2 regions of the Paenibacillus physcomitrellae genome follow, and region 1 is predicted to be linked to the other one. Evidence: riboswitches for the same ligand, from Rfam matches in the RefSeq annotation. Region 1 holds a riboswitch; the other holds the start of a gene.
The links. A riboswitch is a leader RNA that binds a small molecule or an ion and turns the genes downstream of it on or off. The one in region 1 is predicted to bind cyclic di-GMP.
Positions count from the first base shown of each region.

Region 2: linked by a shared signal. The riboswitch ahead of CBE73_RS09590 (replication initiation and membrane attachment family protein) and the one ahead of CBE73_RS19895 (GAF domain-containing protein) in region 1 are both predicted to bind cyclic di-GMP.

Region 1 covers NZ_CP022584.1:4,416,677-4,420,092, forward strand. The annotation lists gene speD (adenosylmethionine decarboxylase) at 1-163, opposite strand, end outside; gene CBE73_RS19890 (radical SAM/SPASM domain-containing protein) at 320-1,201, opposite strand; cyclic di-GMP riboswitch class I at 1,453-1,537, shown strand; gene CBE73_RS19895 (GAF domain-containing protein) at 1,740-2,177, shown strand; gene CBE73_RS19900 (thiamine pyrophosphate-binding protein) at 2,195-3,416, shown strand, end outside.
Region 2 covers NZ_CP022584.1:2,118,797-2,122,212, forward strand. The annotation lists gene CBE73_RS09590 (replication initiation and membrane attachment family protein) at 1-1,351, opposite strand, end outside; cyclic di-GMP riboswitch class I at 1,747-1,831, opposite strand; gene CBE73_RS09595 (hypothetical protein) at 2,247-3,416, shown strand, end outside.

The DNA of each region.
Region 1 (3,416 bases):
CGGTTAACCGATCGGCGTTGTACTGTTCATCGATATATTCCAGATAGGCCAGACGTTCTTCTTTCGTGCGGGTGTAACAGATGTCGTACATATTAAAGCTCAAGGACTTCGTGAGATTGTTAAAGCCGTGGAGCTGGATGCGTTCTTCACGTGTCAGTTTCATGGTCGACTTCCCCTTATGTCGGTGTTTGGCGTGTTCCTGTCAGCCCGTTATGCAATCAGGAGATAGGATGTGCAGAAACAGGCATTTCTAATAATTACCCGTTCTGCTGAACAACCAAAACAAAAGGGAAAGGCCGTCCACTTGAGACTTCCTGACTTAAGCGCCTTCTCCGAATCTTTTACGGTAGCCGCATTTGCGGCACAGCTCTTCAACCGCTTCTCTTCTGGAGAAGCCGTAATACAAATTGTTAGCGCGATCGCTTTCGACAATTTCAGAGAAGCTGCTCGACTGCACGTTGCCGAGATTGATGACGCCTTCGCCATCCAGACAGCACGGGACAACGGTTCCGTCAACAAGCACACCGGCTTGTGTGCGCAGGCCGTGGCAGAAGCCTTTGCCATCATCCTCAGGCGCGTTAAGGCTTGGCCACTGAAATTCGTAATCCTGATTCAGGTAGACGTTGTTGGCAATCTTGACGCCTTTGCCCGGCTCGACCTTCTCTTCAATTTTATAATTAAGCTCAAATTCCTTCTCCAGCATGGAGAGGGTTTCGCGGTTCCGCTGCCGCTGGGCGTTGGTCAGGTTGTCTTCGGTCAGATTCCACAAGCGGAAGGAGATCAAGACGCCCTGTTCTGAGGCTTCTCTGGCGAACCGAAGCACCGAGCCGACGTACCCTTCGCGGTCCTCCGAGCCTTCGTGGCCATCAAAGCTGTGCAGCGAGAAGTTCATCTGACGCAGCGCCGGTTTGCCGAGAATTTTGGCCCCGGCTTTGTGCAGCAGCGTACCATTGGTTGTAATATTGACCTTGAAGCCTTTCTCATGAGCGGCGTCGAGCAGCAGGTCAATCTTCGGATGAAGCAGCGGCTCGCCCTTGACATGAAGGTAAATATGGTTCGTATGCGGTTTAATCTGATCCAGAATGTCATTGAACATTTCCGGTTTCATGAAATTGGCTTTCCGTGCCGTCTGGGGGCAGAAGCTGCATGCCAGATTACATACGCTCGTGATTTCGATATAAACTTTCTTGAATGTTTTCAATGTTTAGTCCCCAATCTGCTAATATTGGCCTATTCCTTATTTTATAAGAAGAGGAAGCTTTCCTTCAAGGTGTGTACGGAATTGCAAAAAATGTGCCAAATAGTTGAAAGAAATTGAATTTTACATGCAAACTATGAAAAAAATTGACTGTATTTCCGATATATTATATAGTCTAGTCTTCGTACGGCCTATTGAGGGAAACCGCGGGTTCAATAGGTCGTGGAGTTATAACATCATAGCTGAATGAGTAAGAAGTAAATTAGCAAACCAGTCCGAAAGGCTGGGACGCAAAACCACGGATCTAAGGTTATCAACTATGACCGCCGGGCTGCCAATCATGGGCTTTTCTCACTTCTTTGTCTCTTCTTCTGGCCGCCGGGACTTTCTGATTTTGAAAGTCTCTTTTTTGTGTGTCTCTAACCTTAGGATTCGCTGTATTCCGCGGGAACTTCGAAGAAAAGGGGGGCCAGCACGATTAAAGGAGCCAGCTAGACAAACGGGCGCCTTCATAATGAATGGACGAGAAGGAGGGGCAGGAATGGAACAGTTGCCTTTGCTATTTGAAGAACTTGGCCGGCTTACCGGTGTGGCTGATATTGCATACCACGAGATTATAGATGGTCATCTTAATCCGGTGCTGAAGACAAAAACCGATCATCTCGGAATCGAGAAATGGAAGCAGACACATGCTGAAAACCCGGTTTATATCGAGAATGACAGGCTTCTCCAATCCATTATTGCCCGGCCGCATACCGCTGTGGTTCAAGATGTGAAGAACGATCCGCGATCGGTGGACGAATTTTTTCTGTTTGGCATCGACAGCATTATGATCTTACCTGTCGTAAAGGAAGCAAAGGTAGAAGGAATTGTCGTCGTGGCCTCCATCGGACAGCTGCATCATTTTGACAAAGAGGAAATTCAACATGCCGAACGCTTGGTAGAACAATACAGGAGCGCTTTTCAAATTCTTGGATAAGGGGTTGGGAATAGATCATGAATATTGCCGAAGCCATGCTGAAGTATTTGAAAGAGACTGGAGTTGAATACGTATTCGGAATTCCGGCGGGAATTATCGGACCGATATACGATGCTTTGATTGATGTGGATATCAAACCGGTGATTACGAAAAATGAAGCCGGCGCCGCCTACATGGCTGCAAGATATGCCAGTACGACAGGCAGGCTTGCCGTCTGCGCCGGAGCGGGTGCGGTGGGCGTAGGGAACATGATGAACGGCATCGCCGACGCGATGCGGGCCAAAGCCCCGATGCTGATTGTCACGGGTTACGTCAACCGCTGGCAGATCGGCAAAGGCGCAATTCAGGAGATGGATGCCCAGCACATCGTCAGACCGATTACAAAATACAGTAACACGGTGATGGATGAAGCTGATGTGCTTGCCGAGCTGGACAAAGCGGTCCGTATCGCACTGACGCCGCCTTTTGGACCGGTACATATTTCGGTGCCGATTGATGTGCAGCGAAGCGAAGCTCCTCTACCGCTCCCGGCGGCACCTCAAGTCTTTGAACTGGCACGTCCGGCCTACGATACGGCAAAGCTTGATCAGGCCGTTTCTGTGATCGATGGAGAAACCCGGGGATTGATTATGGTAGGCCGCGGCGGAAGATTCGTTGCCGAAGAGATCATGGCGCTTAGCGAACGACTGCAGTGGCCGATTATCACCACCCCTTCTGCCAAAGGAATGATTCCGGCTGAGTTCCCGCTGAATCTCGGCAATTATGGATTTTCGAGTACCGATGCTGCCAGTGATTACGTGGCTTCGGCTGACGCCACCTGCCTGCTGATCTTGGGGACAAGCCTTGGTGAAGCATCGACTTGCAATTTCAACGACGTGCTGGTAAATGGCCGCAAGGTGATTCATGTCGACCGGGATGCCGACGAACTAGGCAAAGTGTTTCCTACAGATGTTCCGATCCATGGAGATTTGAGAGATGTGCTTCCTGCACTGCTCGCTAAAGTACGGACTTCGGCCGGAACTTTTGTCAAACCGCTGCCGCTGAACACGCCGTATGAGAAGAATCACACCGGCCTGTCTCTGCGCCTCTTCCTCGAGAAGCTCAGCAAGGTGATGCCGAAGGAGACCCGTTACGTCTGCGATATCGGCGAGTTTACCAACTTTGTAGTGAAATACCTGGAAGTCCCTGAAGGCGGGGATTTCGAAATCAACCTGAATTATGGTGCCATGGGTTCGGCGA
Region 2 (3,416 bases), 2.3 Mb from region 1:
CGGCAGCGGAAGTACCGCCTTCCTTCACAGCCTTATTCAGCTTCTCTTGCTCCCGGATGTAACTGACCGCCTTCTCATAGGTCGTCACCTGCTTAAGCAGCATATTGGAAGCGATCGTTTCCACGAATTTGCGGTTGATCCGCTGTTCGCCTCCTGCTGTAAGCAGCATCATCAAATAATGGATTAATACATTGATAACTTCACCGGGCAGCTTATAATTCATATCGATTTTCTCAAAAATATCAAGGAGATTATCCGGTACCGTCCCCGGAAAAAATTTCGGCAGCAGCCGGGTGTGCGGCTCATTGCGGAGCATCATGTTATATTGATGCACATCGCATTTCCCCTGCAGCTGAGGCGGCACCTCCAAATAAAATTCCATCTGCACGGAGTATTCCTCCGGCATTTCCTGGGCTTCCTGATTCTCCTGGCGCAGCGCCACCACTTTGCCCATGGCTGCGCTGCGTTCCTCCTGGCGTTTCTTGCCCTGACGGAAATGGAGGTTGGCTTTGTGCTGAAGCGCGTCAAGCTGCAGACTGCCATCCGCGGCAAAAATCCCGTCCTCGTCCAGCAGCCGGCACAAATCCTGTATGTTAAGGTCATATTTACGGGCCGTGTAGTTGACGGCGCCCATTTTGTCCTGATCGAAACGCAGGGACTCTACATGTTTGCGATTAACGGAACCGCGAGGGAAACGCATGATGATGTCCGCGTAATTAAACAGCGGCTCCTCCTGTTTTCTCTCCGGCTGTCTCGAAATCGCCATTTCCGAAATCGCCTGCTCCAGCTCGTAATCGATCGTATGTGTATTTAATTGAAAAATATCGTAAAAAGGCACGGTCAAATTTTCTTTATTGGTAGCCCGGCCATATTCGGCAGCTTCCCGGCTGAACATTTGCTCCTGCAGCGACAACACCGCGAATTTCCCCAGTTTGTCCCGGAGCAGAAGCGTCAGGTGCTGGGTTTTGAAAAATTCCGACGGTGTCAGCGGCGGCTGAAGCTCGTATTCATATAAGTAATCTTCGCTTTCCGGAACATAGACCCGGCTGCACTGCAGCAGCCCGACCGCCTCCAGTTTGGAGGCTTGTTCAATCAGCAGCTTGCGCCCTTTCTCACTTGGTTCTATGCCTAGAGATAAGAACAGATGGCGCTGCTGTTCCAGCTTCGAATAACCAACTTGTTCCAGAGATACCTGCCCAAACAAAAAATGATAGAGTGCAACGGCAAAACCGCCTACCATCGGCTGGTAAATCAGACTGAGCATTTTTTGTCCAACGGTACCAAGATCAAAGTCGCGATATACGCAGTAACGGTGGTTTTCCGTAAAATGATGAAGATTATGAATGCGCAAAACGCTATCGCTCCTTTCCGGCTAAAACGTCGTTTCTCTATTCTATCACAAAACTTTTCGACTTGAATCGCTAAATATAAACAATTCCGAATCCAAAAAAATCCCCGGATCCAACCTTATCCCCTTGAAAAATAAAACAACCCCTGACGGAAAAACGTTCTCTCGCTTCGAGAAACTTTTTTCTGCACAGAGGTTATCCAGTAGTTATTAGAAATCTAGGGCTTCGCTTTTTTCTCAGCTAAAAAATTTCTGACCTCTTCAATCGGTATGCCTGACTTTTTGGCGGACAGCATTAGAAAAAACCAATCCTTATGAACATCAGCTTCGTTTGGGTTGATTTCAAGAACCTGGGCCGGTTTATCCAGAAAAACTCCTCCTATACTTCTTCAGAGTTCCCAGGCAATCCGGCCGTCGTAGTATCGCTACCTTAGACCCGTGACTTTGTGCCCCTGCCTTTCAGCAGGTTTACCCTTCAACTGGTTATTTTCACTATCCATAATGCAGTCCAGTGTTTGTCCTTTTTTATTATAATATGAACCCTCCGCAAAAGTTTGTCATTTCTCGTCCTCCATCCTTGTCCTTTTTTGCCGTTAATCCGGCTAATTTTACGCGGACTGCTTACATTTTGTCGCAGCCTCTTGTCCATCCGCTTTAATGAAATCCTTCCCTTCTAGTTTTGTTCTTAATAGCGAATTAAAATGTTTTAAATATTGCAATTCAGAGAGGAAAAGCGAGAAAACGAAAGGTTGATTTAGATAATCGTTCGTTATTGAGAATATTTCATCTTTCTTGACGTTTTATTTTATTGGCCTGAAGGCTGTATGATTAGTCCCAGAAACGTTCTTAATAACGAACAATACTTGAGATAAACGTTCGCAAGAAGGGAATGATGGGTATGCGCCGTACCAGAATGGCCGCACAGCGTAAAAGAAGGGACAAACGGAGAAAAACCTGGATTACCCGTTCCCTTCAGTCCGGAATGGTTTTATCAAGCCTGTTCGTTGGTCTTTCGCATCAGACCGGTACAACCTATGGGAATTTTAACAGCTTCCAGGAAACCAACGGGGAGCTTGCCATTTGCAGCATTTTCCCCTCCGACCTTGAAGCCCTCTTAACCCGTCTATCCGATGTGCTGGCGCAGGCGGGCCTGCAGCGTGAACAGCTGCAGCTGAACGCCGTCATGGACTACGGCATGCCTGACGCTGCCTTGTCTTCTGTCTTCGCCGCGTCTTCAGGCTCAAGTCTTGAAGAGATGAAAGCAGCAGAAGCCGGACTTGACGCACAGCGTGAAGGCCTGCTGAATAGGCTGGACATGCTGAACGCCCGCTTGGCAGCTAATGATGCCGCATGGATGGAGCTTCAGCAGCTCGCCGGTTCGGCAGCCGGACTGCTCCAGGAGCTTATGCAGGCTGTGCGCGATAATCAGCCGAATTGCACGGAAATCAGGCAATCTGCAGAATTAGATGCGGTTTCGGCTCAAATGAACCGTGAGCCCCTCTTATCCGGATCTTTGTCTGCAGCAATACAATCCCTTTTGGCTTATTTAAGGGAAGTCCAAGCCGCCGGCAGCCGGACAGAAGGCGATCCGGATGCGCTTGAAGCGTTCCTGCAGGACAGCGGAAGCCCCCTTGCCAAAGCCTACTCGCTGCTGGAACCGGGCGATCTTGTCGGGAACCAGCCGCTAAATGAAACCCTCATTTCTCATAACCAGCAGATAACGAGTCAGCTGGAATCGGGGATCTCGGCGATAAACGGGCAATTAAGCGATATTGGAGCCAAAATCTCCGCCCTTCGCGCGGCAATTGAAACCGAACAGGCCCGTCTTGAAGAGCAAGCACGCCTTGAAGAACAGGCTCGTCTTGAGAAGCTAGCTCAACAAGAAAAAGAGGAAGGCGATCCCGCACTGAAGCCCGAGGCTGATCCAACAGACCCGTCTGCTTCTGATCAGGCTCCTGATCCTACTTCTGATCCATCAGCTTCGGATCCTAGTTCCGATTCGTCGGCTGTTGACCCGGCTGATTCAGATCCTGCCTCCAATCCGGCTGATTCCGATCAGCCTGCTCCT